DNA from 3 places in the Alteromonas sp. MTD1 genome. Region 2 is predicted to be linked to each of the others. Evidence: predicted binding sites of a transcription regulator. Region 2 holds the regulator's gene; each other region holds the start of a gene.
What was found. Region 2 encodes FNR, which switches genes on or off when oxygen is low (the NO sensors DNR and NnrR bind a similar motif). Its sites were predicted from a motif close to TTGATCTAGATCAA; they were not measured.
Positions count from the first base shown of each region.

Region 1: the regulator FNR is predicted to act here: its motif matches at 4,695-4,708, upstream of ACGHAV_RS03570 (high-potential iron-sulfur protein).
Region 3: the regulator FNR is predicted to act here: its motif matches at 7,502-7,515, upstream of apt (adenine phosphoribosyltransferase).

Region 1 covers NZ_BTGG01000002.1:201,570-212,052, forward strand. Annotated here, with positions in the region: gene ACGHAV_RS03535 (hypothetical protein) at 1-102, shown strand, start outside; gene ACGHAV_RS03540 (hypothetical protein) at 302-784, shown strand; gene ACGHAV_RS03545 (TIGR03643 family protein) at 826-1,089, opposite strand; gene ACGHAV_RS03550 (exonuclease domain-containing protein) at 1,179-3,329, opposite strand; gene ACGHAV_RS03555 (hypothetical protein) at 3,426-3,713, opposite strand; gene ACGHAV_RS03560 (CPXCG motif-containing cysteine-rich protein) at 3,832-4,023, shown strand; gene ACGHAV_RS03565 (flavin reductase family protein) at 4,016-4,645, shown strand; gene ACGHAV_RS03570 (high-potential iron-sulfur protein) at 4,857-5,150, shown strand; gene ACGHAV_RS03575 (substrate-binding periplasmic protein) at 5,265-6,032, opposite strand; gene prmA (50S ribosomal protein L11 methyltransferase) at 6,286-7,164, shown strand; gene dusB (tRNA dihydrouridine synthase DusB) at 7,429-8,427, shown strand; gene fis (DNA-binding transcriptional regulator Fis) at 8,458-8,751, shown strand; gene purH (bifunctional phosphoribosylaminoimidazolecarboxamide formyltransferase/IMP cyclohydrolase) at 8,834-10,432, shown strand.
Region 2 covers NZ_BTGG01000001.1:357,535-368,017, reverse strand. Annotated here, with positions in the region: gene ccoN (cytochrome-c oxidase, cbb3-type subunit I) at 1-476, shown strand, start outside; gene ccoO (cytochrome-c oxidase, cbb3-type subunit II) at 492-1,097, shown strand; gene ACGHAV_RS01630 (cbb3-type cytochrome c oxidase subunit 3) at 1,099-1,260, shown strand; gene ccoP (cytochrome-c oxidase, cbb3-type subunit III) at 1,277-2,230, shown strand; gene ACGHAV_RS01620 (FixH family protein) at 2,406-2,885, shown strand; gene ACGHAV_RS01615 (heavy metal translocating P-type ATPase) at 2,885-5,326, shown strand; gene ccoS (cbb3-type cytochrome oxidase assembly protein CcoS) at 5,328-5,582, shown strand; gene ACGHAV_RS01605 (sulfite exporter TauE/SafE family protein) at 5,585-6,244, shown strand; gene fnr (fumarate/nitrate reduction transcriptional regulator Fnr) at 6,294-7,034, shown strand; gene uspE (universal stress protein UspE) at 7,172-8,095, shown strand; gene ttcA (tRNA 2-thiocytidine(32) synthetase TtcA) at 8,211-9,170, shown strand; gene ACGHAV_RS01585 (patatin-like phospholipase family protein) at 9,171-10,199, shown strand; gene ACGHAV_RS01580 (DUF2987 domain-containing protein) at 10,191-10,483, opposite strand, start outside.
Region 3 covers NZ_BTGG01000009.1:248,092-258,574, forward strand. Annotated here, with positions in the region: gene htpG (molecular chaperone HtpG) at 1-1,652, opposite strand, end outside; gene recR (recombination mediator RecR) at 1,812-2,411, opposite strand; gene ACGHAV_RS13965 (hypothetical protein) at 2,418-3,314, opposite strand; gene ACGHAV_RS13970 (YbaB/EbfC family nucleoid-associated protein) at 3,514-3,840, opposite strand; gene dnaX (DNA polymerase III subunit gamma/tau) at 3,878-6,880, opposite strand; gene apt (adenine phosphoribosyltransferase) at 6,915-7,451, opposite strand; gene ACGHAV_RS13985 (DUF2063 domain-containing protein) at 7,819-8,580, opposite strand; gene ACGHAV_RS13990 (DUF692 domain-containing protein) at 8,577-9,428, opposite strand; gene ACGHAV_RS13995 (hypothetical protein) at 9,543-9,914, opposite strand; gene ACGHAV_RS14000 (substrate-binding periplasmic protein) at 10,094-10,483, opposite strand, start outside.

The DNA of each region.
Region 1 (10,483 bases), on a different contig from region 2:
GTTGTCTCAGCAACTCATGATTTAGAATGGTTTGTTCGTACCGATGTTGTAGATAGCGTTAGTCGCATACTAGCAGGCATCAAGCTATCTTTAACACAATAAAAAAAGGCCCATCAAACGATGGGCCAAACAGCAAGAACGCGTACACACTTTAACAGTGCATAATGGGTTACGCTTCACACCTTTGCAGAGTTCATAAGATTCTTATTACGTATTTTTAATCTCATCGGCTTTCTTAAAAACACCTCGTTTTTTATACTTTAGTATAAGTTGAAGTCGAAGTTCGTTTCGACACGTACAAATGCAACGTGAAGTGAAAGGTGCAATTGTGATCAGCCGATACGCTCAGTTAAAAGAAAAACTCCCCATATCCCGACTTTCAGACGATGTGCTGCTTGCTTTTCGCGTATTATTCGACGACCCACTAGACATTGTTGATTTAGCACAAGACATTGCAGACCTAACACTTTATCCAGAACGGCTAACAGACAGCTACAGAAAAGAGTGGGAAGCATACGTGGTAAAGTCGCTGGCACTAGAGATAAAAAAGCGTCCAGAAATGACGCCATCAGAGTTTATCGAAGACCTAATGCAACGGGTAGAGAAGCTGCAGGCAGAAAGCGATACTTACAATAATCTTTGGCGACAGGTACATCACGCTAAATCAATTGCGCAGTCGTCCAACACTATCATTTTTCCAAGTCCGCTACGTCAGCAGCTTATGGCGTTTTTGCTGCCAATCACAACCGTCACCCCCACCGACAGTGGCGAACCTGAAGAGTAAGAGAATAACTTTTTAGGAAAGGCTTACTATTTTGAGAAAACTTACTTGTTGGCGCCCTTCGGCTTGTACTGAGACGGACAATATCCTCGGTCCACGCCCTCTGGGCGCAAACTAGCATGTTTGGTCTTTCTTCCAGTTACCCGAGCGCGCCAGTTTTTAAACGTTTTTTGCTTAAGGTTTTTACGCATAAGCTTAATAACGTCTTTCTCAGGTAAACCGTATAGGCGTTCAATTGCCTCGAAAGGGGTTCTGTCTTCCCACGCCATTTCAATCACGCGAGATTCTTGTTCTTCAGTTAAACTCATTATTAAAACTCAATACCACACAAAACACCCAATATTACGCACAACGCGCGTTTTCGTTCACTTTTAGGTGATGAACGTTGAGGTAGTTCTCAGGCGCTATTTATCTTGCTGACTACAGCTTCATCGTCTTTTTCAAAGGCAAGTTTCAATAGCTCTGCCGCCGCTTTTGCATCGCTTAACGCTCGGTGGTGACGTTCCATCGTGATCTCAAAGTGTCTAGTAAGGTTAGCAAGAGAATAGGACGGCAGCCCTGGATAAGTGCGGCGTATTTCGCGCACCGTGCACATTTTCGGTCTTCTATATACCTGCTCTAGTCGTGCAAATTCTTGCTTAATAAAGCCGTAATCAAAATTAACGTTGTGGGCTACAAAAACCGCATCTTCTGTAAACGTGGCAATATCGTCGGCAACTTGTTCGAAAACAGGTGCATCGGCCACCATTTCGTCTGAAATACCAGTGAGCCTAGTTATGTTGGAAGGAATTCGACGTTGTGGGTTTATTAACGTTTGATAGCGTGCCACTTCTTCGCCCGCTATTAATTTAACCATGCCAATTTCCGTTATGCGGTTGTAGCTGTTGTTACCCCCTGTCGTTTCAATATCTACCACCACGTAGGGCTGAGCAGGGTCGCGTACCCATTCCACCGTGGTTACCGCCACGTCAAAACCGGCTTGCTGCAGACGCTGTATAGACACCAACTGGTTTCGTCTTAGTTGATCGCCCGGTGCTTTAATTTCTTCAAACCGCAGCGTGCCATCAAACACCATTATGTCTGGAAAGCCATCGCGCAACGATTCAAAATCGCGACACATCATGCGTAACAGCGCGTATATGGCGTCAAGCGATGCATGCTCAATTAACGCTTCAATAGGCGTAAGTAAATGGCTAGACCACATAAATAAGCTGTTCACTTTGCCATAGTGCATCGTAGCCATTTTGTGCACGTGAAAGCGTAACTTTTCTTTGCTATCGAGTTGCGTTAACAGTGCTTCAATGCCGCTCTCAAACTTGGCATAAAAGTTATTTTGCTTTAGCGAAAGCGGCCTTCTGTCAAACTCTGTTACCAGTGTATCTTCTTCGTAAAGCAGCTTCCAAAATGTTAGTCCAAACAAACTACGCCACAGTCTATTTTCAGTACGCCAGCCAGTAATGCCTTCACGGGCATAATGGGCAAGTACACCTCTTTCCACCTGCTGATTTTGGCTCACATCAATAGCAAGTGTGCGGCTTGCATTGCGCAGCATATCAGTAACCGTGCTGGTACGTTTCTTATGGTATTTACGCGCATAAAAGTCTTCGGCAAAAGCAAGAAGCGTATCAGACTGAGGGTTATCAATAATTTGCTCAAGTGCGGCTTTGACCTCTTCCACCTGACCATCTTTATAGCTTTCTCTTAACCATTTTTCTTTGGCTTTGTCGCTCTCGGCAAGCGACATGATCCGAAGCCCGTTTACCCTATCTATATCCATCAGCTTAAGGCTTAGCGCATAGAGAAACTGATCTTTAAAAAAACAGGCCGACACACCGTCAGTGGCGGGGAAGTCATCGTGTGACAAAGACAGCATTTTGTCATCGTCATAATAGGTGAGCTGAGTGTGATGCTTCGCGTAGTACCATGCTGCTTGTGCATCATTGTTGTGATCGAAGCGCGCTATGTCTGACACCGAGTCTGCACGTGTGCGCATAACGCCTAAGTCACGCATTGAAAATTGATTTAGGCGACTCTTTGTATTGCCAAAATACAAAAACAAAAGATACCGCAATGCATCATCAAACAAACAAACCAAGTACTGATCTAGTGCGAATCGCGTTGGCCACCCCTTCTGCTTTATCTCAGCGTCTAATAGGGCAATCAGTTTTGGCTTGGTCAGCGCGTTTAAACCCTGCGTACTGCCATATTCGCCAAGTAACTCAACTATTGCGTCTTTTGTTAATACACCGGCAATATCACTGGTTGATGCGTGAGATAAGTCGCCAAACCAACCCTCATCAACAAGTTCGTCAATTTGTGCTTGTGGGCTGTTTATTTCTGCATAATTGAATTGAGAACGGTCTATTACGGCGTATTTTCTGTTGGCTGCGCGTACCACAATACATTGCTTGTCGTCGCTTAACGCCTTAAAACGCGATACAAATTGCTGCGCACTGTCACTCAGTAATTCTTGATTGGCCCCTTCAAAGAAGCTCAAAAACTCAAAAAAATGCGTGAGGTAATAACGCGGCGGTAAGTCTTTACGCATAGCACATTCTTATAAACCAATAACGTGAATAGTGTATATTTATACATGTATCACAATCAAGCATTCATGAAAGTACAGGCCTTCTTCAGGTGATATTTACACCTTAACTCGCTGTTTTGAAACCCAATTAAAAAATGTAGAAAGTTGTTCATCGGCTTGAAGTAAACACAGTGAATGCAGTTGCTTGGCAAGGGTCATTTCATCGTAAAAGCGATGTATTCCACTGTGGCACTGCCGGCAAATGTTTACGCCTGCCTGAAGCTGCTCTTTGGTGTAGTGTTTTTTGAAATACGTGCGACGATGCATTTTCTTAGGAATAAGATGATGAAAGGTTAGCCTTGTATGCCGACTACAGCACGGGCACGTGCCTACTTTATTGCCCACACTCACCTCTTCTAATACCGTTACTCTTACAGGTAAATACCTTTTATTGTCATAAGATGATCACGGGGAAATGTCAGTTCGTAATAAGCCCATAGAATTGAACAATTATGGTGAAGATATGAGTTTAACGCGTGCTATGGGCTTTTCTTGCCCCTATTGTATGGCACCCAATGATGTTGAAATTGATGAAATGTATGATGTTGGCCAAACACAAGTGCTTGATTGTCAGGTATGCTGCCAGCCCATAGAATTAAGTGTGTATCAACACGGCGATGATATTTCGATACAGGCGGAGCGAGAAAATGACTAGGGTACTGTCGAGAAGCGATATAGATAACTTAGCACAGCGTTACCGCGCTAATTTAATTAATAGCTTATCGGGGTTTAAACCAGCAGTGTTATTGGGCACTACTGACGGTACTACACATAACCTCGCAGTTATTAGTTCGGTTGTTCACATTGGGGCAAACCCACCTTTGCTTGGCATGATTATGCGTCCGCACACTGTGCAGCGAGACTCGCTGGGAAATATCAAAAAGCAGGGCTTCTACACGTTAAATCATGTGCACACTAATTGGGTGGATAAAGCACACCAAACCTCTGCGAGATACGAAGTAGATGAGAGCGAGTTCGACGCCGTAGGGCTTACCGTACAAATGAGTGAACATTTTCCCGCACCTTATGTTAAAGAAAGCAGCATAAAGATGGGGCTGAAAGTTGCTCAGCATTTCACGTTATTGAACGACACTGAAATGGTAATTGGCGAAATTCATGAATTACATTTACCTAATGACATAATTACTGAAGACGGATACGCAGATATTGAAGGTGCTGGCAGCGCATGTATTTCGGGGTTAGATAGCTACCATAGTACATCGCGACTAGCGCAGTACACGTATGCGAAACCCAACGTTGAACTTAAACAAAAATGAACTAGCCTTAGCGTGAAAGGTCGAATTTCCCCAAGAGGGTGAAGTTTATTTAATGCAGATCAAATGATTTACAGACTTTTTATTCGATCTTTCTGCGAAAACAGATAGTATTTAAGTATGTACAAAAAACCTGCCTCTTTGGGCAGGTTTTTGCGTTTAAGGCGCTGAATAAAAAAGAATCATTATCGTTTCTGTCTCTAAGGAGAATATTATGAAATCTGTAAACCGCCGCGACTTTTTGAAGCTGTCTGGCTCTACGTTAATTGGCCTTACTTTGGGTGGCGTTGCACTGCGAGCGCAAGCGCAAGAACAACTTAGCGCAGACGATGCAACCGCAAAGGCGCTTAATTATAAGCCAGAGTCAACGGTAGATGGCGCGAAGTGTTCTAACTGCATGTATGTGCAAGGTTCAGATGGTGAGCAGTACCGCCCTTGTAACATTTTCCCTGGAAAACTCGTTAATGCAAATGGTTGGTGTAGTGCTTGGGTGAAAAAGCCAGGCTAGGTCGCAAATTAGCTAGCTAACCGAAAATGTCTAAGTTTTTCAAAAGCCTCGTGTAAGTGGGGCTTTTTTGTATCTGTATATTTCTTTATATTTGCGGCCCCGTATTAAAAAGCGTTAGCTTTCATTTATATGTAACTGCTGCTCTACCAGTTTATCGAACAAATTCTCTAGCCTAAACCGTGTGAGTAATGCTTGATAACGGCCGTCTTCAAAAAATTTCTTCAGTGTCGCATTAAACTGCGCGCGCAACTTTGGGTTGGGAATACCTGCACAGTATGCTGAAACCGGAAAAAGCTCGTGAATAGTGACAGCATCGTCAGCATAGGCGTCATTTTGCGCTTTAAAGTAGCTAAATATGTTTCTATCCATAATCACCGCATCTACGCTTCCCAACATTAGCATGTTCACTTGCCTGTCTTGCCTTGCCATTTCGAGATAATTCGGTTGTGACGCAAGGGTATTGCCATATTCCTTACCAAGCACATTTTTAGCAGTTTGAAAGGCAATGATGCTTTTTCCTCTTAAGCTGGCTAAGCCATTTACCTTAATGTTTCTGTCTTCACGGGTAACAGCAACATTTTGATACACCACATAGGGGTCGCTAAGAATATCAGCCGACACCTTGTGCGCTTTGTTTAGGGTTAGTGCGATATCTACGGCATCATCTTTTAGCAAGCGCGCTGTTCGTCCGAAAGGGACATAAATGGGAGACAGTTCGTGCCCTAACTCTTTCAAAATGGCACGAGTCAGCTCTAATTCAAAACCAGAATGATCGGCTGACATAACATAAGGCGGTTTGTCCCATCCAACCACCACATCTAATTGTTCAGATGAAGCGATGAATGAATACAGTAAGACTGTAAATAAAGCGGCTATGCGCATAAGTGTAATGTGCCTTCTTCATAAGCAGCGTTTTATAGTATGACTATAATGCTTTCTATTTAATTAACCAGCATACAAAAGGCTAGTTTGCTAACCCTTTGCGATAAGGCCACTCACTCATAAATGATTGCCAATTTGCGCATAGCTTTTTGCCAGTGCAGGGCGATAGTCGCACTGTTTAATTTGCATTGCTGCATTTTGTTTAAATGTCACCAGTTGTACAATAGAGGAAATACCTTAGTAATAGAACATTATGGCTTGGCTACAATTACGAATTAACACAACGTCTGATACCGCTGAAGCAATTGGCGACATGATGACCGCTAACGGCTCACAAGCAGTAACTTATGTTGACGCAAAAGATACCCCCATGTACGAGCCTAAGCCTGGCGAAGTATTGTTATGGCCAGATACGCAGGTAGTGGGTTTGTTTGAAGCCGATGCTGACATGAAAGGCATTCTCGCACGTTTGGGCAAAGCCAAGGTGTTGGGCAAAGATTTTAAATACAAGCTAGAGCCATTAGAAGATAAAGACTGGGAACGCGAATGGATGGACAACTTTCATCCTATGCAGTTCGGTGAGCGTCTTTGGATATGCCCAAGCTGGCGGGACGTTCCAGACCCTACTGCAGTAAACGTGATGCTAGACCCAGGGCTTGCTTTTGGCACTGGCACACACCCCACCACAGCACTTTGTCTTCGCTGGCTTGATGGCATTGATATGACGGGTAAAACCGTTGTGGATTTCGGCTGTGGCTCGGGCATTCTTGCACTTGCAGCCCTGAAACTTGGAGCGAAACGCGTTATTGGTATCGATATCGACCCACAAGCGCTTCAGGCCACCGAAGAAAACGCACGCCGAAACGGTGTAGAAGACCGTTTAGACGTATACCTACCAGAAAACCAACCATCCCTAGAAGCCGACGTTGTGATGGCCAATATTCTATCGGGCCCACTTTTAGAACTGCAAAGTATTATTACTGGATACTGTAAAAGAGACGGCCTTCTTGTGCTGTCGGGTATTTTAGCCGAACAAGTAAACAGTATTGAAAGCGCCTATAAACAAGATATTGACCTTGAGCCAAGTGCCATTGATGGAGAATGGGCACGGGTGTCGGGGAAAAAACACTAACAAATTGTTAATTTTTTTCACATTACAGCCCTTTTAATTCGGGGGCTGTAAGACTTTTGATTAAATTTCACACAATAAAACTACGTTAGCTCTTTAATGTGACAGTTTTTTTTCACTGTCAAGAGCACTTAGTGAAATTTTGTGTGATTTTTAGCCTTTTCAAGCATTGCGAAAACGCGTACACTTAGCGCCCCGTTTTAGCCGGGTGTTTAATTTCTGTGCAGTTTTAGATAACGAGCTATACGACAAACCATGCAAAAATCAATACAAATTGGACCATACGCGTTAGAGAACAATTTGATGTTGGCTCCCATGGCTGGCGTTACTGATAGGCCATTCCGCCAATTGTGTAAGCGCTTAGGTGCGGGGCTTGTGGTGTCTGAAATGCTTTCGAGTAATCCGAAGGTATGGAACACCGCGAAGTCGCAAGCTCGAATGAATCACGAGGGCGAAGAAGGTATTCGCTCAGTACAGATTGCTGGGGCCGATCCTGAGCTTATGGCTCAAGCGGCGCAATTCAATGTTGAGAACGGTGCGCAAATTATCGATATCAACATGGGTTGCCCTGCCAAAAAGGTGAATAAGAAGCTTGCAGGCTCTGCGTTGCTTCAATACCCAGACACAGTGGAAGCGATCATTAAAGCCGTAGTTAATGCGGTAGATGTTCCGGTAACGCTGAAAATTCGCACCGGCTGGAATCCAGAAAATCGCAATGGGGTTGAAATAGCCCGCATTGCAGAGCAAAACGGCATACAGTCGCTCGCGGTTCACGGCAGAACACGAGCATGTATGTATAAAGGAGAAGCAGAGTACGACACCATTCGCAAAATAAAGGCAGCAATTTCGATTCCTGTCATTGCAAATGGCGATATTACTTCTCCTGAAAAAGCACAAAAGGTATTAGATTACACCGGAGCGAATGGTGTGATGATAGGTCGCGGCGCGCAGGGTAGGCCTTGGATTTTTAATCAAATTCAACACTACCTTGAAACGGGCGAGAACCTAGCACCACCTCCGTTGTCAGAGCAGTATGAAATTTTGCGCGAGCATGTAACAAACGTGCAAGATTTTTACGGTGACATCTCTGGTGTGAGAATAGCCCGTAAGCACGTGGGCTGGTACCTTTCGGAACATGATACGGACCGTCAGTTTCGTAAAACGTTTAACGCTATCGATGATGCAAATGAGCAACTCGAAGCACTTAATGCATATTTTCAAGCGCTGCAAACACGAGAAACCCGACAGATTTCTCCTGCAGCATAGTGATGACTAACTTAAGAGCAACACAGTATTATGTTCGATCAAAACGTGACTTCACCTTTTACTACTACAGTAACTACGCCTTCACAAACGCAAGCACAAAAGCCACTGCGTGATTCTGTAAAGCAAGCGGTTAACAAGTACCTAAAGCAACTGGACAACGCTAACATCGATAACCTTTACGAAATGGTATTGGCAGAAGTTGAAGCGCCGCTGCTAGAAGAAGTCATGACTTACACACGCGGCAATCAAACCCGCGCGGCCATCATGATGGGCATCAACCGTGGCACACTTCGCAAGAAGCTAAAGCAATACGGCATGAACTAAGATTCCAAGGGCTTTGCCCTCCAAAGAGCACCACACGGTGCTCTTTTTGTTTCAACACTACAACATTAGAAACTTAAAATTTATGCAAACTCCAAAACCTATAAAACGTGCTCTCCTTAGTGTCTCTGACAAAACTGGTATCCTCGATTTCGCGACAGCGCTGCATAACGCTGGCGTAGAGCTTCTGTCGACGGGCGGTACTGCGAAATTACTGGCTGATGCTGGCTTACCTGTTAAAGAAGTCTCTGATCACACAGGTCACCCAGAAATTATGGCTGGACGTGTAAAAACACTTCACCCGAAAATTCACGGTGGCATTCTTGCTCGTCGCGGCGTTGACGAAGCAGTAATGGAAGAAAACAACATCGCACCAATCGACTTGGTAGTGGTAAATCTTTATCCATTTGCCGCCACAGTGGCCAACGAAGACTGCACGCTAGAAGACGCTATTGAAAATATCGATATCGGTGGCCCAACAATGGTGCGTGCAGCAGCGAAAAACCATAAAGACGTTACCATTGTTGTAAATGCGTCTGACTATGGTCGCGTGCTTGCAGAAATGAATGACAATGCAGGCTCATTAACGTACAACACGCGCTTTGACCTTGCGATTAAAGCTTTCGAACACACTGCTGAATACGACGGCATGATTGCAAACTACTTTGGTGCGCGTTTAGACAGCACGGGCTGCGAAGCAGATTGCGACCACCAGCACAGTGAGTTCCCACGCACGTACAACATGCAGCTGACTAAGAAGCAAGACCTTCGCTATGGCGAGAACAGCCACCAAGAAGCAGCGTTCTATGTTGAAAACAACATCCAAGAAGCGTCTGTGGCTACCGCTACCCAGCTACAAGGTAAAGAGTTGTCATTCAACAATATCGCCGATACCGATGCCGCGCTTGAATGCGTTAAAGAGTTCGAACAGCCAGCATGCGTTATCGTAAAGCACGCTAACCCTTGTGGTGTTGCTATTGGTGACGACATTCTAAGTGCCTACGACCGTGCTTTTAAAACCGACCCAACATCAGCGTTTGGTGGCATTATTGCGTTTAACCGCGAACTAGACGCCAAAACTGCCCAAGCCATTGTTGACCGTCAATTCGTTGAAGTGATTATTGCACCAACGGTAAGCGATGAAGCGAAAGAAGTGGTTAGCGCGAAGAAAAACGTGCGTCTTCTTGCGTGTGGCGATTGGGCTGGTCAACTTACTGAAGGCTATGACTTCAAACGCGTAAACGGCGGGCTACTAGTGCAAGAGCGCGACTTCGGTATGGTTGAAATGGAAGACCTAGAAGTTGTGACAAAGCGCAAGCCAAGCGAAGACGAACTTCGTGACCTTATGTTCTGCTGGAAAGTAGCAAAATACGTGAAGTCTAATGCCATTGTTTACTGCAAAGATGGTATGACAGTGGGCGTAGGTGCAGGCCAAATGAGCCGCGTATACTCTGCGAAAATTGCAGGCATTAAAGCAGCGGATGAAAACCTTGAAGTAGCAGGCTCTGTAATGGCGTCTGACGCATTCTTCCCATTCCGCGACGGCATCGACGCTGCAGCTGAAGCCGGTATTAAAGCGGTTATTCAGCCAGGCGGTTCAATGCGCGATCAAGAAGTCATTGATGCCGCTGATGAACACGGCATTGCTATGGTGTTCACAGGCATGCGCCACTTCCGTCACTAATTGTACGCTATCGCTTTGCGAGCGAACGCACGCACGCACGCACGCACGCAC
Region 2 (10,483 bases):
GTATGTCTACCTTTGAAGGTCCAATGATGGCAATTAAAACCGTTAACGCACTATCTCACTACACAGACTGGACCATCGGTCACGTTCACTCTGGTGCACTAGGTTGGGTTGCAATGGTATCAATCGGGTCGATTTACCACCTAATCCCAATTCTGTTCGGTCAGCCGGCTATGTACAGCACTAGATTGGTTAACGTGCACTTCTGGTTTGCAACCATTGGCGTTGTGCTTTACATCGTTGCAATGTGGATGTCTGGTGTACTTCAAGGTCTAATGTGGCGCGCAGTTAACGCTGACGGTACGCTTACTTACAGCTTTGTAGAGTCACTGGAAGCGTCTAAACCGTTCTACGTAGTTCGTTTCATTGGTGGTTGTTTCGTTGTGGCTGGTATGCTTGTAATGGCATACAACACATGGAAGACCGTTCGTGCCCCTAAAGGTAGTATCGCTGCAGAGCCAGCGACTCAGCCAGCGTAGTTAAGGAGCAGAATAATGAAAAATGCACACGAGTTAATTGAAAAAAATGTCGGCCTACTTACCGTTCTTATCCTAGTAGCGATAAGCTTCGGCGCCATGGTTCAAATTACGCCGTTGATGTTTCAACAGCAAACGATGGAACCTGTAACTGGCCTACGTCCATACACTGCACTTGAGCTGGAAGGTCGTGACATCTACATCCGTGAAGGTTGCGTTGGTTGTCACAGCCAAATGATCCGTCCATTCCGCGCAGAAACTGAGCGTTATGGTCACTACAGCGTTGCTGGCGAATCAGTATGGGAGCACCCTTTCCTATGGGGTTCTAAGCGTACTGGTCCTGACCTAGCACGTGTTGGTGGTCGTTACAGTGACGAGTGGCACCGTGTTCACCTGCTAAATCCTCGTAACGTAGTACCTGAGTCGAACATGCCAGGTTTCCCTTGGCTTGCGGAAAACACGCTTAACGGCGAGTTAACAGGCGAAAAAATGGAAGTATTCCGTGGATTCGGCGTTCCGTACACCGACGAAGATATCGCGGGCGCGAAAGCCGCAGTACAGGGTAAAACAGAAATGCAAGCCCTTATTGCTTACCTTCAATCTCTTGGCACACATTTGAAATAATATGGACCAAGGAATAGTAGGCAGCATTTTTACTGTCATCGTCTTTGTTAGCTTCATCGGTATTGTGTGGTGGGCGTTTAGCAGCCGTAACAAGAAAAAATTCGATGAAGCTGCAAACCTAGTGTTTGCAGACGAAGAAAAAGAAAAATCAAAAGAAGATTAGCAGGAGTCTTAAACTCATGAGTATGTTTTGGACAATTTGGATTTCAGTGATAACTCTAGGGTTAATCATTGGTTGCTACTTCCTTCTACGCTGGTGCCTTTCTAATAAGACAGGTGTAGCTGAAGGCGAGTCAATGGGACACGAGTTTGATGGTATCGAGGAACTGAATAACCAGCTTCCCCGTTGGTGGACAATCATGTTCTACATTACCATCGTTTGGGGCTTCTTATACCTAGCTCTGTATCCTGGTTTAGGTGCTTACGAAGGTTTATTAGGTTGGAGAAGTTCAAACCAGAATATTCAGTCGTTAGAAGAGTCTCTTCAAGCGCGTATTGAAGCGAAAGAGCAAGGTAAATTGGTTGAGTATGACCGCGAGCTAGACTTTGCGGCAGAAAAATTTGACCCAATTTTCGAAGCTTATGCGGCAGTACCTGTAGAAGAACTGGCAAAAGACCCGGAAGCAAATAAAGTAGGACAGCGTTTATTCCTACAAAATTGCTCTCAGTGTCACGGCTCTGATGCACGTGGTCAAAACGGCGGCTTCCCTAACCTTACCGACGACGATTGGTTGTACGGTGGCTCAGGCGCGAAAATTGTTGAAACCCTTCAACTTGGTCGTAAAGCAGCCATGCCTGCGTGGTTAGATGCGATGGGTGAAGACGGCATCGACGAAGTAGTAAACTACGTACTAAGCCTAAGCGGTCGCGATGTAGACCCTCAGCTTGCAAAAGCGGGTAAAGCGCGTTTTGCAGCTTGTGCAGCATGTCACGGTATGGACGGTAAAGGTAACCAAATGCTTGGTGCGCCTAACCTAACAGATAACATCTGGCTATACGGCGGCAGCCACAGAGCGGTTACAGAAACGCTAACATACGGCAGAAACGGCGTAATGCCATCATTTAAGAAGACCTTAGGTGATGACAAGATTCACGTTGTAGCAGCTTATGTATACAGCCTTTCAAATGATTAATGATCTAAATCATTAAAATGACGCGAAAGCCCCGTTACCACGGGGCTTTTTTTATGAGAAAATACAAGCCAGTAAGTATCGTGTGTTAACCCTACTCTAGTGTATTTATGCTAAATCTTGTGAATCAAGATTTGCCATAAAAACGTTAATGCAGTAACTACGAGATTTCATATACATGAACAGACCTTGGTATAAAGAATTCTGGCCCTGGTTTTTAATTGCCGTTCCAGTAGCCACCCTTATTATGGGCGGCGTGCTTTTAAATTTGGCCATCTCTACTGAAGACAGCCTTGTGATAGACGACTATTACAAAGAAGGTAAAGCAATCAACGCGAGTCTAGACAAGGAAGCTGTGGCTAAGCGCCTTAATATAACAACAGACTTAACAATCAACGATGGCAGTATTGCGCTTGAGTTTCATTCTGGTATTCCAAAAGAAGGCAATGCGGTAAAGCTTAATTTCTATCATGTTACATTGGAAGAACGCGATGTAAGCGTATTGCTTTCACGCGATGCCAACGGAATTTATCGTGGGTTTGTTGAGCAAAACCTAGATGGAAAGTGGCGCGTTTCTCTAACGCCTTTTGACGAAAACTGGAAAATTCAAAACACGTTGGTGTTACCACAACCTGGTGCTATAAAGTTCAACCCATAATGTCACATAAAGATTGCTACCACTGCGGCCTGCCTGTTGCTAACAGTGACATAGGTCAGTTTCAAACCGTTGTACTAGGCCAACAAAGAGACATGTGCTGTCCCGGTTGCCTAGCCGTGTCTGAGGCTATCGTAAACAACGGGCTTGAAGACTATTACCAATTCAGAACAGAGCCGGCCAAAAAGTCAGATGATGGCATTTTAACCAAACTCGATAAGCTAGCGTTGTTCGACGACCCTGCTCTACAAGAAGAGTTCGTTTTTGATGAGGGCAAACACAAGCAAATTCAGCTGACGCTTGAAGGAATTACTTGTGCAGCATGTGGTTGGCTTATTGAGAAGCAGCTGTCTAAGGTTGGTGGCATCAAACAGGTTGCGGTAAATGTTCAAGAACGTCGAGCGTTAATTACGTGGTCTGAGCTTGAAATAAAGCTCAGTCAAATTCTTTCAACCTTAAAACGCATTGGCTACGAAGGAAGCCCGTTTCAACCTGATGAGCATGAGGCTAGCTATAAACGAGAGCAGAAAACCTTTTTAAAAAAATTAGGTTTGGCTGGCATCATGACCATGCAGGTGATGATGTTAATGACTGGTCTGTACTTTGACTGGTTTGGTGCCATCGAGCTAGAAACTAAGCAATATTTCCATTGGGTAGCGTTAACACTCACCACGCCTGTAGTATTGTATTCTGGAAGCACCTTTTATTTAGGTGCTGTAAAAGCGATAAGCGCTAGAACGGTGAATATGGATGTGCCGGTAACCATAGCGGTATTCGGTACCTATTTGGCAGGCATACGCTCTACCCTTTTAGAGCGCGGTGACGTGTATTTTGAAACTATTTGCATGTTTATATTCCTGTTGCTTCTTAGTCGCTTTTTAGAACACAGAAGTAGACATAGAGCCGCACAAATATCAGCAAATATGATGCAGCATGTGCCGGTATCAGCAAGTAAACTGCTTACCGATGGTACAATTACCGATGTGCTAGCAAAGCGCTTAGTTGTTGGCGATGTAGTGTTAGTAAAGCCGGGCGAGACCATCCCCATTGACGGTCAGGTTTTAGAAGGTCGCGCATCGGTTGACGAGTCTATGCTAACGGGCGAGTTTAATCCTGTATCGAAGTCACAAAACAGCGTTGTATACGGCGGTACTGTTTGCCAAGACGGTAGTTTAACAATATCAGTAACCAAAACACTAAAGCATGCGCTGGTTAATGAAATAGTTCGCCTTCAATCGAGCGCAATGGCCAGTAAACCTAAAGCGGCACAGCTTGCCGATAACTTTTCTCGATATTTTGTCGTCGCCGTACTCGTAATCTCAGCTTGCACCTATGGATACTGGTCCTTGCAAGGCAGTACAGAGGCTTTTTGGATTACGATATCTGTGTTGGTGGCTACATGCCCTTGTGCTTTAGGCCTTGCCACTCCTTCCGCATTGACCTGTGCAATGGCTAAACTTAATCGACAAGGTATTTTACTTAAACGTGCAGACGCGTTAGAGCAGGTAACCAGCATAACGACTATTGCTCTTGATAAAACAGGTACATTAACGAAGGGCAAGTTCACACTGGCTCAAACCTGGTTTGCTGAAGGTGTGGATGCACAAACTATGTTGGCCCTTGCCAAAGCGTTAGAATCTCGTTCAGAACACCCTATAGCAAGTGCCTTTTTAAAGTCCACTTCACCTAAAACTAGTAGTGAAAAGAACGCCAAGCAAGCACCTGATGATCAAGCTGAAGCATTTACAGTTAGCCAATTTGAAGTAACCCCTGGCGGCGGAATTGCTGGGGTGATTAATGAAGCAAAATGTTTAATGGGTACGGCTTTATTTTGCGATGTAGCGCCGCAAAATGTGAACATCGATGCTAATGTGTTTTTAACGGTAAACGGTCAACTGTTGGCTGCTTTTGTAGTGAATGACAGCCTTCGTGAAGATACGCAAGAAACACTTAACGTACTGTCACAATCTCATGAGCTAGTCGTGTTAAGCGGTGACACACAAGACAATGTAAATACACTCACGCATTCGTTACCCATTACTAAATCACTTGGCGGGCTTACGCCTGACAAAAAATACAATGCGGTAGTCGAAATGCAGCGTCAGGGTAAAAAAGTGATGATGATGGGTGACGGTATTAACGACGCTCCTGTACTTGCCAGTGCAGATGTTGCTATAGCTGTTGGCAACGCAACCGATGTAGCAAAAACTGCCGCCGACGTTATTTTGCTGGGCGATCAACTTTTGTCTGTGCCTCAGCTTATTGAAACCGCACACAAAGTGAAACAAAAGATTCGACAAAACATCGGCTGGGCTGTTGGCTACAACGTATTAGTTCTGCCGTTTGCAGTTACTGGGCTTTTATCACCCTGGATGGCCGTTGTGGGTATGTCGTTAAGCAGTATTATTGTTGTAACCAATTCAACGCGGCTTTTAGGCAAATAGAATGAGCATAATTTACGTCCTTATCCCCATTGCTATCATTATCGTTGCGTTGGCAATTGTTATTTTTTTCTGGGCTGTAAAATCTAATCAATTTGAAGATTTAGATCGTCAAGGTTACAGTATTTTGTTTGATGACGACCTTCCACCTGAAGAGAAAAAACTCGCTGAGCAGCGAAAAGCCTTGCAGCGTAAAGAAGAAAAACAAAACATGGGTAGCGCAAACCAAGAAACAGTAAATAAAGAATCGAAGCGCTAAATATGGAAGGTATTAACTATCTATCTGCGTTTCTCATTGGTCTTGCCGGCGGTGTGCACTGCGTTGGAATGTGTGGCGGTATCGTAGCCGCGCTAAGAATGGTTTCCCCAAAAGATGCTAACCCACTTCCCTATACACTTGCCTATAACTTGGGGCGCATATTTAGCTATACCGTTGCAGGTGCGCTTACCGGTGCAATTGGTCACATGGCGTCTGAATTTATTCCTTTGGCAAATTATGTTCTTACGCTGTTAAGCGGTATTATGCTGTTGTTATTAGCGTGCTATCTAGGAAAGTGGTGGACTGTTTTAACCGCACTAGAATCGTTTGGTAAAGGTTTGTTTTCTAAGCTTCAACCTGTTTCTAAAAAGTTTCTTCCTTTTAAATCACCAATGCATGCCATTCCTTACGGTATTATTTGGGGCTGGCTACCTTGTGGCCTTGTTTATTCTACACTTACGTGGTCTTTAGCCGCAGGTAATGCGTTGCAAGGTGCGGCGTTAATGCTGTTTTTTGGGTTGGGTACCTTACCAACATTGTTGGCCGCCAGCGCGGGTAGCCAGCTTCTGCTACGTGGTTCTCAACATACTGTTACCCGACAAGTCATTGCGGTGTTAATGGCTTTATATTCAGTGCTTTTGATTTATCGGGCAATCCTTTAAAGCTTGCGGTATTATTGGCAAATAACCATAACTATTGTGAGGTCTTGTCATGAGCGCAGGAAGCCAGTTTTCAATTCACTGTCAGAACTGTAGTTTTAGCCATTTGTGTTTACCTGTGGCACTGAATAAAACTGAAATTGAATCTTTAGATGACATTATCGAGCGTAAAAAGCCCCTTCACAAAGGTGATATATTAATTAGTACGGGCGATACATTTCGCTCTTTATTTGCTGTGCGCACGGGTTCTTTTAAGTCTTTTCTAACCAATAACGAAGGCGAGGAACAGATCACCGGCTTCCATTTTCCAGGCGATATCATAGGCTTTGATGCGCTGCGAGAGAATAAACACCAAAGCTATACACAAGCGCTGGAAACGGCAATGGTATGTGAACTCCCCTACGAAACTCTTGATGAAATGTCGGTGCAATTCCCGAAACTAAGACATCAAATATTAAGCTTTATGAGTGCTGAAATTAAACAAGATCACGACATGATCATGCTACTTAATAAGCGTACAGCAGAAGAGCGTTTGTTGTATTTTATCTCTCATCTATCACAACGTTTCGAAGAGCGTGGTTTCTCACATCGTGAATTCCATCTAACGATGACACGAAACGAAATTGGAAATTATTTAGGGCTTACCATAGAAACAATTAGTCGTTTACTTAGTCGTTTTCAGAAAGAAGATATTATTAAGGTAGACGGCAGACTTATTACTATCAAGAACTTTGACCGCTTAAACGAGAAACTAGAGGCTTTAAACGGTCCCAGTATTGTGTGCAACGGCTAGGCCTGCACTATATAACTTGTGCACAAGCTCGCTACCCACTAACTTTTGAATTAGCAAAATATTGATCTAGTTCAACTTTCGTTTTCGAGTTTGTCGTTTACACTAAACATATATGGTTCGTTTTAACGGGACATCACATGATTGAGTGTAGACATATTTTAGCGATTGTTGATACTGAACGAGACAGCCAGCCTGCGTTAAGCCGGGCGTTTGAACTAGCCGCAAAGACAGGCGCTTCGGTTACTGCTATGTTAGTGGTGTACGACCTTTCTTACGACATGACCACAATGTTAAGCGGCGATGAGCGTGAGTCAATGCGCGACGCGGTTACCAATGAACAAGCTAAGTGGTTAAAGAACCACTTGAATGCTTTAGGGTTCCAAGAAGCCGATATCGTGGTGGAGTGGAATAATCGCGCGTACGAATCAATTATTTCCTATACGCTAAACGACAAAGTTGACCTTGTTGTAAAAGCCACAAAGCGACATGACGACTTGGTGTCTGTGTTGTTTACGCCAACTGATTGGCATTTAATGCGTAAGTGCCCCTGCCCTGTGTTATTAGTAAAAGACCACGACTGGCCAGAAAACGGCGAGATAATCGCTGCAGTTAACGTGGGTAGTGAAGACAACGAACACGCTGCCTTAAATGATAAAATTACACTTATCGCAAACGATTACGCCACGTTACTCAAAGGCAATGTGAATTTAGTTAATAGCTATCCAACCACTCCGCTTAATGTTGCAATTGAAGTGCCAGAGTTCGACCCTGAGAACTATCACAATGCGGTTAAGGATCACCACAACAAAGAGATGCAGGCACACGCGCTTAAATATGGTGTTCCCGATGAAAAATGTATCGTGAAAGAGGGACTCCCTGAAAAAGTGATACCGCAAGTTGCCAAAGACATTGATGCAGAGCTTGTAATAATTGGTACTGTGGGGCGCGTAGGCATATCTGCGGCATTAATAGGAAACACTGCGGAACACGTTATTGATGAACTCAATTGTGACGTTTTAGCTATAAAGCCAGATGGTTTTGTTTCACCACTAGCAAAATAAAAAAGTAAGTAGCGTTTTACCACGCTATGTCCATAAATTAACGTCAGCAAACATGGTTTCGAAAACACGCTTTATTGTATAATGGCGTTTTTAGAACGAAACAAGCAAGTTAATTATGAGTTTAGGCACAAACAGTGCTAGTGCTAACGATGCGGTATCAAACGCAGCACAAAGCAAGCAAAAGTATAATTTCAACAAACTTCAGAAGCGACTTCGCCGTAACGTGGGTAAAGCCATTGGCGATTTTGGCATGATTGAAAACAACGATAAAGTAATGGTGTGTTTATCTGGCGGTAAAGACAGCTACACCATGCTTGATATTTTACTTTTCCTTAAGAAAATTGCGCCTATTCATTTTGACATCGTAGCGGTAAACCTTGACCAAAAACAGCCAGGTTTTCCAGAGCACATATTGCCAGAATACCTTGATAGCATTGGTGTGGACTACAAAATTGTAGAAGAAGACACGTACTCTATAGTTAAAGACAAAATTCCAGAGGGAAAGACAACGTGCTCTTTGTGTTCAAGGCTGCGCCGAGGCATTTTATATCGAACTGCGAAGGAATTAGGCGCAACTAAAATTGCCCTAGGTCATCACAGAGACGACATGCTAGAAACCTTCTTTTTGAACATGTTCCATGGTGGCAAGCTTAAATCAATGCCGCCTAAACTTGTGAGTGACAATGGCGAGCACATTGTAATTCGTCCCCTTGCCTACTGCAGCGAAAAGGACATCGAGAAGTACTCTCAGGCCGTCGAGTTTCCAATTATTCCATGTAACTTATGTGGAAGTCAGGAAAACTTGCAGCGTCAGAATATAAAAGCGATGCTACAAGATTGGAATCGACGCTTTCCTGGGAGAATTGAGTCAATGTTTAGAGCGCTTCAAAACGTAGCGCCCTCGCACTTAATCGACAGTAATCTTCATGACTTCAAATCAATTACTACTCAGGATGGCCCTGTAGAAGATGGCGACATTGGGTTTGATGAACCGTCTTTTACTGATATCAATAATGCCGAAATGGTTGATACCGATAACTCCATTGAAGTCGTCAACATCATGGAAACCAAATAGATGAAAATAGGACTTGCGTTAGGCGCAGGCGCAGCGCGCGGTTGGACCCACATAGGTATAATTGAAGCACTCGAAAAACTTGGCGTACGCATCGACGTTGTAGCCGGTTGTTCAATTGGTGCGTACGTAGGTGCTGCTTACGCAAGTGGTAGGCTTGAAGAGTTAAAAGAATGGGCGTGTTCACTAAGCGATTGGCAGGTACTTGCACTCATGGGTGTAGGCCTGCGTCGTGGTGGTATTGCTAGCGGCCAGAAAGTGTTTGATAAGCTTGCAGCAGATTTTTGTGTAGAGACTTATGAAGCAATGCAAAAGCCGTTTGCGTCTGTTGCTACAGACCTATACACCGGCCGAGAAGTTGTTTTCAACTCCGGCCCCATAGGCGACACTATTCAGGCATCCTGTGCTATTCCGGCGTTATTTAGCCCTGTAGCACATGGTGATAGATGGCTTGTGGACGGTGCAGTAGTTAACCCTGTACCTGTAAATTTATGTCGACAATTAGGCGCAGACTTTGTTATTGCCGTTAACTTAAACGCTGATTTTAGGCCCATGCGCTTAGAAAAACTACGCAACGATCATGAAGAAAATCAACGAAAAACGGAAGACTTCTTTACTAAAAGTCAAAACGTACTACGTCAATGGTTTTCCCCCGATTCGAAAGACGATAAGAATGAAGTCGATGACGATCAAAAACTTATCGAAAACGAAGTGGAAGGTGTAGAAAAAACAGAGGGCTCTGTGGCGTCTGATGTAATTGAAAAAATTGAAGAAGAAGTAAAAGAAGTGCCAGCAAAAGCCAGTAAGCGCAATCCACCTGGGATCATGAGCGTTATGAGTTCTTCGTTAGAAATATTGCAGGCACGAGTTACTCGCTCACGTTTGGCCGGTGACCCACCTGATATCCTTATCGAGCCCCAGCTTACTGATGTTGGAATAATGGAGTTTCATAGGGCTCAGGAGCTCTGCGCAAAAGGTGAAGAAACTATTTCACGATTGGCAGAGCAAATACGCTATCAGTTATCAACTTGATGCCATAGCCGTAATGCGAAGCGGCGCACGGGGTAATGTTAAACCCTTCGCTTCGCTTATCCACTGCTGCTCTAGCTGAAGTACACCATTATTTATTTGTACGCCCTGTGGCGTAATGAAATCTAAGTTTTTGTCGTCGAATTGAATCATTAGGCCTTTAACAGACGGCATAAGGAACGACAGGAAGCTACCCATTTCATTAAAGAACGCTGCGTATTGTTCATACAGAAAAGTTAGCTCTTCCTGTGAATAGTATTGCTTTAGATACTCGGCCTTCGTTTCAA
Region 3 (10,483 bases), on a different contig from region 2:
ACGGCCGGTGAGTCAGTTAAGCGATGTGTAAATTTAACATCAATAACCTTATCACCTAGCGCTGCTTTGGCACGTTCAAGTACACCTTCAACTTCTTTTTCTGCTTCTTCCTGCGCCTTCTTAGACTCTTCGTCTTCTAAGTCGCCTAAATCTAAGTTAGCCTTAGCAATAGAAACGAACTGCTTCTCGCTAAACTCTGTTAGATGAGACATTAACCATTCATCAATGCGCTCGCCCATAAGCAGTACTTCAATACCCTTCTTGCGGAAAATCTCAAGGTGCGGGCTTGATTTCGCTGCCTGAAGGCTATCTGCAGTCACGTAGTAAATCTTATCCTGACCTTCCTTCATGCGCTCAATGTAATCGGCTAGTGATACCGTTTGTGCATCAGAATCGCCATGAGTTGAAGCAAAGCGAAGTAGACCAGCAATTTTCTCTTTGTTGCTAAAGTCTTCAGCTGGGCCTTCTTTTAGAACGTTACCAAACTCGTTCCAGAAAGACTGATATTTCTCAGCGTCGTTCTTCGCCATTCTCTCAAGCATTTGCAGTACGCGCTTCGTGCAACCTTGACGCAGAGCTTGAGTAATCTTGTTGTCTTGTAGAATTTCACGAGACACGTTAAGCGGTAAGTCGTTGCTATCTAGCAAACCTTTCACGAAGCGAAGGTACGTTGGCATAAACTGCTCAGCGTCATCCATAATGAATACACGCTGTACGTAAAGTTTTAGGCCGTGACTCTGATCGCGGTTCCACATATCAAACGGTGCTTTTGAAGGGATATACAGAAGACTGGTGTATTCTGTTTTACCTTCAACTTTATTGTGCGCCCATGCTAGTGGGTCGCTAAAGTCGTGAGAGATATGCTTGTAAAACTCGTTGTACTCTTCGTCAGAGATATCTGACTTTTCACGAGTCCACAGCGCTGTTGCTTTGTTTACAACTTCCCACTCGCCCGGTTGAGCTTCAATTTTCTCACCATCTATGCCTTCGCGTTCAGGTACTTCGTCTTTCCACATTTGAACAGGAATGCTGATGTGGTCAGAGTACTTACTTACGATAGAGCGCAGACGCCATGTATCGGCATACTCTTTCTCCTCTTCGCGAAGGTGAAGCGTAATTTCAGTGCCGCGGCTTGGTTTGTTAATTTCAGCAATAGTGAATTCACCTTCACCGTCTGAAATCCACTCAACGCCCGCAGAGGCATCAGCACCTGCTGCACGAGTGCGTACAGTCACTTTATTGGCAACAATGAATGCTGAGTAAAAACCAACACCAAATTGGCCAATAAGTTGTGAATCTTTTGCGCTATCGCCAGACAATTTACTGAAAAAGTCTTTCGTACCTGACTTGGCAATAGTACCTAGGTTGGCGATAACTTCATCGCGTGTCATACCAATACCGTTGTCGGTAATGGTAACGGTGTTCGCTTCTTTATCTACGCTAAGTTTAACGTTAAGGTCGCCGTCATTCTCGTATAAGCTGTCGTTTTCCAACGCGCGGAAACGAAGCTTGTCGGCAGCATCGGCGGCATTCGACACTAACTCACGTAGGAAAATCTCTTTGTTTGAATACAAAGAGTGAATCATTAGATGAAGAAGCTGTTTTACTTCTGTTTGAAAACCATGGGTTTCTTTCTGGGCTGCTTCAGCCATAATCCAATATCTCCTCATTGAATGGATTTCACTACTGTAAGCGAGGTAGGGACAAGTAGCCCACTTTTCAACGTTTAGAACGAAAATTTATTACTAATAAGGAGAAATAGAGAGATAAAAGTAGCCAAGAACGCTGATGGCTACTTAATTCACGAGTATTTAAAGCTTTCGGCGACCAGAAAATGCATGAGTAAGGGTATTGCCATCGATGTATTCTAGTTCGCCGCCAACAGGCACACCGTGAGCGATTCGCGAAGCCTCAATATCATGGGTATTACAAAGCTGTGCAATGTAATGTGCGGTCGCTTCCCCCTCAACGGTTGGGTTTGTTGCTAAGATGACTTCTGTTATGCCGCCGGCTTTAAGGCGCGCTTCTAACTCATCTAAGCCAATTTCTTGTGGTCCTACACCATCAATGGGTGAAAGATGCCCCATTAATACAAAGTATTGCCCTTTGTAACTTAGCGTTTGCTCAATAGCCAATACGTCTTGTGGGCTCTCTACAATACACAGTAAGCCGCTTGCCTCACGCTCTGGGTGTCTGCAGATATCGCAAAGCTCATCCTCTGTAAACGTTCTACAGCGCTTACAATGGTGTATATGCTCCATTGCATTGTGTAGTACGTTACTCAAGTCTATTGCGCCCGTGCGATTTCGTTCAAGCAAGTGAAACGCCATACGCTGTGCACTTTTATTGCCTACGCCAGGAAGGCAAGTTAGCGCTTGAATAAGCTCGGAAAGTAAGGGGCTAAATTTCATAATGTATTACTGCTTTGGGGCTTCTTGTTTTGAATCTTTTCGGTATTTAATCACGTTACGCTTTACTTGGTCGAGTTTAACTTCATAAACATTGCCGCCTATCAAGCCTTTAAACTCTTCATCGGTAAATACCAGTGTATTGTCATCATAAAACGTCACCGCTTCTTTTTGTGTGACAATACCAAGGTCGATACGCGAAACATCACCGTTAAAGAAGTTATCGCCTTCAAAGTTTTCAAACAACCAAAGACTGGTTGAGTCTAGTAAAACCAGCTTTGTCCTATCTGGGCTAACCGCAGCGGACGTGATCCAACAAAGTTTTTCTAATGTGGTACAGGTTTTAAACTCACCAATTAACTGCGCGTCAAAGTTGGCAGCATGGTCACCTACTTTATACAGTTTGGTTATTCCATCGAAAGGCTTTGTACGGTTTTTTGTAAACAAATACAAATGGCGGTTGAATTCAACAAACGCTTCTAAGTCGTAGTTTTTATCTTTAGGCGCTATTTCACCCTTTTCCATTTGAGGGTAGGTAAACTTTATAATTTCGGCTTCGGTAGTATCGGTTTTGATATCTATTGGGTTTTCAATTTTATAAATGGTAAGCCAGCGGCGATCGTTATCGTTATTCCCAAAATCACCTAGAAAAAAATGACCAAACCGATTTTGCGTCATATCTTCCCAATCGATGTTTTTTGCGTTAGTTACCGTAACTTCTCTCGCAATAGAGCCGTCTTTATTTAACATATACAGCTTGGGGTCATCGCCGCTATCGTTGATTGCCCACAACCGCTTATATTTGTCGAACTCAATCCCCGAAATTTCTCTTAACTTGGGGTCAACTGTGACGGTTTTCATGCGAAACAATTCGTGCACGCTCAGAAAAAATGCGGCCGCTGCTATAGGCAATAAAAACACCGTTGAAATAACTAGGCCTTTCCTTAGCAATTAATATCCCCTCTTTGAAGTAGAAATAAAATAGGTTGAGCGGTAGTTAGACCCTACTACAAACGTTTTACCAACAAAAAAGGACCAATGTATAGCGATATCATTGGCCCTTTTTTAAAGTGTGAAGCTGCTGCCATTTCAGGCTTTAAGTAGTTTAAAACGGCATTTTGAAGCCTGGTGGAAGTGGCATTCCGCCAGTCACATCGCCCATTTTTTCTTTGCTGGTTTCTTGAACACGACGAACCGCGTCGTTAAACGCCGCAGCAACAAGATCTTCAACCATGTCCTTGTCATCGTCCATTAATGTTTCATCAATGTCTACACGACGAACATTGTGGTTACATGTCATGGTAACTTTTACCATACCTGCACCTGCTTCACCTGTCACTTCAAGTTTTGCTAGGTCGTCTTGTACCTTTTGCATGCGCTCTTGCATTTGCTGCGCTTGCTTCATGATGTTGCCCATTCCACCTTTAAACATGTTTTTATCTCGCTTCGTTTTGGTGTTAATAAATCTACTATCGCGCTTTAACCGTGTCGGTTAGTACTGATGCATCGAATGTCGACAGTAGTGCTTGTATTGTGTCATCGGTATTAATAACCGTGTGTGCATGCGCGTGACGCATAGCATGAATTTCTTGCTGCAAAGAGAACGGCGTTGAGGCAGGCTCACCTAAATTGATAACAACCTCAACATTCTCGCCCATACCTTGACGCAGTGCATCAATTAGCTGTGCTTTCGTATTGTCATTAAGGAGATGCGCCTGACTATGATGAATTTCAAGGTTTACTGTATTTTCATTTTTAGAAAATGCAGCATGCAGTACAAGTTGCTTTAGCAGCCCTGCTACTGGCATTTGCTCTACTAGGTTGCTCCAACTATCAATCTGGCTTGCATGCGTAAGTTTGTTGCCGTTGTCTAAATAGGCATTAAGCGAACCATTGTAGGTATCGCTTAGTGGTGCATCGAACTCTAGACCTTCCCAACCTGAATTTTCAGAAATAGTATTTGATTCAGGGCTGTTATTGAATGCCTGAACTTCTGAATGTTCAACCCCACGTTCATCTGTATTGGCTGGAGAAGATACTGGATCATCCATCGCCCAAGGAGGCGTATCGCCGCTATCAAGAGAAGCATCAACCTCAGGATGAACTATTGCCTGTTCATGCATGTGTTCTGCGTGCGTGGCATCAAAATGCTGCTCGCCTGAGAGTGTATTTTCTTCTGTTGGCGTTGCTTGGTGCTGAACTGCTTGGTGCTGAACTTCGTCATTAGCAAAGGGAATATCAGCATCAAACTCTTCTGAATCAAATTCATTAAGCTCAGCATTTACGCTATTATTAAGACCCGCATTCCCTTCGTTAGGTTGCAGTGCAGCAGGCTGTTCCGCAGTATCAGGGGTATGTGATGCACTATACTGTAAATCGCTGGGCTGCGTATCACCTTGCGCAGAAGCACTATCTATCGAAGAGCTATTGCCTATAGGATTTGTTGTACTGTCGCTGGCAGCTTGCTGTTCTTCAGTGTTTGTCTCACTGTGCTGAACAACTGTAGACGACGCTGCTGAAGCGCCTGCTTTAACAAAGCGAGCTTGAATTTGCTCAGCACTTTCAGACTTCTCACTTGCTGTTGCTGCGCTTTTACTATCGGCTTCTTCTGCTTTTCGCTGTTTCAGTTTTTGGCGTAATGCCAACATATCAGCAGTTGAAGTTAGCTGTTCTTCAGGTGTTTGTTCTGGCTCGTTATTACTAGCATGCGCTCGGTCGATTTGAGCTTCATGTTGAAAACTTGTGTTGTCATTGTCATTAAACTCGCCATGAGCGCCAAAGCCTGAACTATGGTCGTTTTGGTCACCCTCATAGTGTGAAAGCATATCATCCATGTAGGCATCAAGAGGCGGGCCGTCATGTGGCAAAGCTTCATTATTAGGCGTCTGATCGTGAGGCATTACATTATCAGCAGCAGGATTAGCGCTAGGCTCGGACGTTATATCGCTAGAGACAAAGCTGTTGTCTTCTGCGTTGGTACCTTGGGCACAATGACCTGGTGCACCGTCACCTTGCGCAATAGTACTCTGTTCGTTAGGCCTTTGCGTTAAGCTGGGCTCAGATGCCCTATGACTACAATCAGCTTCACTTAATTCTGTAGTCGTAGGCGTATTGTTATTATCAACGTTATGCCCTACGACAGAACTATCACTATCATCGGCAACTGAAGCCGTTGAATTGCCATGGACGTTAGTGTGTTGTACTTCGCTTACTGATGTTTGAGCGCTTATATCGCTTTCAGTGTTGTGGTTTGCAAGAGTTTCGCTTGAATGCGCTTCCTCTTGCTTACTGACGTTTCCCGGGCCACCACTTGGGTCGTGGCTATTAACAGGAAGAGTTTGCTCGCTTTGGTGAGTCTCTATTGCACTTTGCGTATCACTTAATGGCACGGCTGGCGCAAAAGTCATCATCCGCATAAGCGTCATTTCAAATGCGCTTTTTCCGTCAGCAGCAAAGGGGAGATCCTTTTTACCTTGCAACGCAATTTGATATAAAAGTTGAACCTGCTCAGCGGGTATGCCTTTCGCTAACTGATAAATTGCTTTAGCCGAGGTTGTCTCTAATTTACACGCTTCAGGAACCCATTGGGTTAACGCAATTTGATGTAGCAAACTTGCTAGTTCGCTATGAACGTTGCTGTAATCAGGTGCTTGTTCAGCAATCTCAGTTACTAATTGCATGACATCAGCGGGCTGTTTATTAACAACAGCATAAACCACTTTTAGTAACTGATTTTTATCCATTAAACCGAGCATGTCGGTCACGACTGAGGCGACAACGTTGTTTCCGCCTTGCGCAATAGCTTGGTCGGTTAAGCTTAATGCATCACGCATACTCCCCTGTGCAGCCCGTGCTAATAGCGAAAGCGCTTGGGGCTCAAAAGGTAGAGACTCTTGCTCAAGAATGTGCGTTAACTGCCCAACAATTTGTTCGCGCGACATTGCTTTTAAATTGAACTGTAAGCAACGCGATAGAATTGTAATGGGAAGCTTTTGTGGATCGGTTGTCGCAAGTAGAAACTTTACGTGAGGAGGTGGTTCCTCAAGCGTTTTAAGCAGCGCGTTGAAGCTGTGCTTAGAAAGCATGTGTACTTCATCGATAAGGTACACTTTGTATCTGCCGCGAGTAGGTTTGTACTGCACGTTATCAAGAAGTTCGCGTGTATCTTCTACTTTCGTTCTTGATGCAGCATCTATTTCTAAAAGATCAACGTAATTCCCCTGCTCAATCTCTTTACAGGTATTACATTGACCACAGGGGTTAGCTCCCTGCCCTTCTTCGCAGTTCAAGCTTTTTGAAAAGATACGTGCAATGGTGGTTTTACCTACACCTCGCGTACCCGTAAACAAATACGCGTGATGCAGTCTATCGTTATCCAAAGCATTTGAGATGGCAGACACTACATGCTCTTGACCTACAAGCTCACTAAACTTGCCTGGTCGCCACTTCCTTGCTAATACCTGATAACTCATTATACCGTTTATTGCCTTTTCAAATTACAGACGATTATTCGCCTTCGAACTCGCAGATTGAATAGCTCTGAATATCTAATGCAGTCAGCTTTTCGCAACCACCAAGATCTGGTAGATTGATGATAAAGCCAGCATGATTAACTTCTCCGCCTAAAGAGCGAATAAGTTTTGCTGAGGCTGCAATAGTACCGCCAGTGGCAAGCAGGTCATCGATAAGTAAAACTTTATCGCCCGGCTCAATGGCGTCTTTATGAATTTCTAATGTATCTGTTCCGTATTCCAACTCGTAGCTTTCGCTTACTACTTCACGAGGAAGTTTGTTAGGCTTTCTTACTGGAACAAAACCAATGCCCATTTCGATAGCTAAAGGCGCACCGAAAAGGAAACCACGAGCTTCTGTGCCCGCAATCTTAGTGAATCCCATGCCCTGATATTTTTCAACAAGCAATGAGATACAGCTACTGAACGCTTTATGATCTTCTAAAACGCTGGTTACATCTCTAAATAAAATACCTGGTTTTGGATAGTCAGGTACGGTTTTCACTACTGATTTAATATATTCTGCAGTCACAATTTTGCCTTGAATGTCTGCGTTATAACCAGAAGGTGAACCAGCCGGCGATGATATGCATCAACGGAAACGCGATTAGAGTTGCTAGCGATGCTAGAAAGTACCACTTGTTATAGACTTCTTTGAAATCTGAATTGTCAGCCATTTGCACTACCTAAACAATTTTATGAACAAAAAAATGGTGCTAAATGTTAATCGAAAGCAAGCCCGATTGACAGCGCTAATATGACTGATCGGTCACTTTCAATACACTTAAAGGCTAAAGTTTAATATAAAGAGGATAAATGCAAAGTAAATAACTCACATTTCATATTTGGGTTAGCGTAAAGCAGGCTGATTTTTAAAAACACACATAGCATTACTAATTTCATGCAGGCAGCAAAATACCTTTTTTAAGCATATCATTCAGCGTTTGATTCATACCGGCCCTAAGCGCATCTTCGGGTATTTGTGGTAATTGCTCGACAAGTAACGAAGCAAGCTCGTTAATATGTAATCCTTCTTCACTCTGCTCGAGCGTATGGATTAGGATGGCTGTAACTGTATTTAAGTGAGCAAACTGAACGTCATCTTCTTGATCGCGGTAAACTACGTAGAATTGCTGCTCTGGCGATTCAGCTTCTGGCAAATAGTTTAAGCCAATAAGATGCACTGGATAAGAATAAGCCGCTAACGAAGCATAAGGCGAAACACGCACAGCACTCACTTCCATGGAATCTTCGAAATAGGTAACCGATGGCACATTCTGTCTTATGCTTACATCGAGTTCTAACCATTCATAATGGGCAAGCTGTGCAGCAAAACCCGGTAAATCGATATCCAACTGGGGAGATTTCGATAAGTATTCAACAAATTCTTTACTTATCTCAGCAAAGTAAGGCGAACGGCATTCGTGTGATATGAAAAACTGACGAACTAAGGCTTCCCAACCTTTCTCTTCATGTTCGTTAATTACTATCTCTTTTAAAACTGGAAATGCAGTACTGACAAAACCATCAATATTGTTGAAAAACAAAGATTGATAAATGCCCATTCGCCTTGCCTGATCATCATTTTCAGCATTAAACGACTTAGGGTTCTTTATTGAATTAACAAAGTTTTTTTGTACTTCTTGGAAGTTATGGGTCATGCAACACTTCCTTTTAATAACTCGCCACTAGATTGCAAACACACCTGCTGTATATCTTTAATACGTTTTACTTCACCGAGTAACTTTTCCAAAGGTGGAATATTAAAGTCGCGCTCGAGCAATGTTGGAAAAACACCGTGAGTGTTATAGGCGTGCGTCAATAAGTCCCATACCGGCTCAATTACATCCGCACCATGAGTATCAACTTTAAGGTCGTCGGCCTCATCAAAATGCCCTGCAATATGACCGTATACAATTTTATTTGTAGGCAATTCGCTGATAAAATCATTAGCATTATATTTGTGGTTGATACTGTTTACGTACACATTATTCACGTCTAACAACATCAAACAGCCCGACTCTTCCAAAATGGTCTTAGTAAAGTCGAGTTCAGACATTTGTTGTCCGGGAGCCATGTAGTAAGAAACATTTTCAAGAACAAGTGGGCGCTCTAAAATATCTTGAACCTGTTTTATGCGACCAATGACATGTTGTGAAGCTTCTTCTGTGAACGGTATAGGCATTAAATCGTACATATGTCCTTCTCCACTGCAATAACTCAAGTGCTCGCTGTAAAGCAAGATATTGTGGGCGTCTAAGAATTGTTTGATGCGCTTAACAAATTCAATATCGAGTTTGTCGCTACTGCCAATAGATAACGATAGACCGTGAGTCGTAAAAGGCGCTTGAGAGCTTGCCTCTTGAAATTGAGTTTGATACTTACCACCAAGCGGGATCCAGTTTTCAGGTGCAACTTCCCAAAAATCTACTTCGCTAGGTAATGTAGGTAGTAACTCCGCAAGCATTTCTCGTCTGAAGCCTAACCCTGCTCCACTGACATTTTTCATTACTTACTCCTCGACAAAGTTGCTCAGACAAAAATGGCCATCGATAGACGGCCATTTAATTAAAAAACACTACTCTATGCACATGTTAAGAGTACTGTAGGTTTAGATAAGGAATTACATGCTACCGCACTTACCTTCGCCACATTTGCCTTCTTTAGCTTTTTTGTCGCCGCCGCACTTACCTTCGCCACACTTGCCTTCTTTAGCTTTTTTGTCGCCGCCGCACTTACCTTCGCCACACTTGCCTTCTTTAGCTTTCTTGTCGCCGCCACATTTGCCTTCGCCGCACTTGCCTTCTTTTGCAGACTTATCACCGCCGCATTTGCCTTCGCCACACTTGCCTTCAGCTGCAAATTGGCTGTAGCCTGATTCTAGCGACTGCATACCAAATGGGTTTACGTCTGCTACTGCAACTGTGGACGCCAAAGAGCCAATTACTACTGCACCTAACGTTGTTGCCACTGATGATTTCTTGATTTGTTTCATTTATCTACCCTCAAAGATTTTTGTCATGTTTAACGTACGTTAAGCACGTGTAATAAATAAGACCCAAAAAAGTATAGTTTCATTTCAAAGAAATTAATTTTTATTTAAAAAATCACTAAAGGCATGATACATATGATTTTTATCTTCTGAATTTCAACAGTTACACAGTGCTATCTCGTTCATGAACTGCGATAGTGAACAGGCTTTTGAGATTCAGCGCTCATTAGCTCAATGATGGTATCAGCATCAGTCGAACGAAACATATCATCAAGTTCCTGTAGAAGAGGCTGTTTTAGTTTGCTCGCCTTTGAGATTGCAAAGAATGTTGGGATGTCTCTTCGAATAGAAATTACAACGTCCTTTATTACTTCAGAAGCACTGTCAATATAAGCCATATATGGCCCTTCATAGGTCACTAGGTGTGTTGTTCGTCCGAACTGAAACATTTGAATGGCATCACTACTGTTAGCCATATCAACAAAAATATAGTTGTCGTCCTCTAGCTCTTGTCTCAACCCTTCGTAATCATACCCACGAATTGCAGCTACTGTTTTTCGCTTATCAAGTTT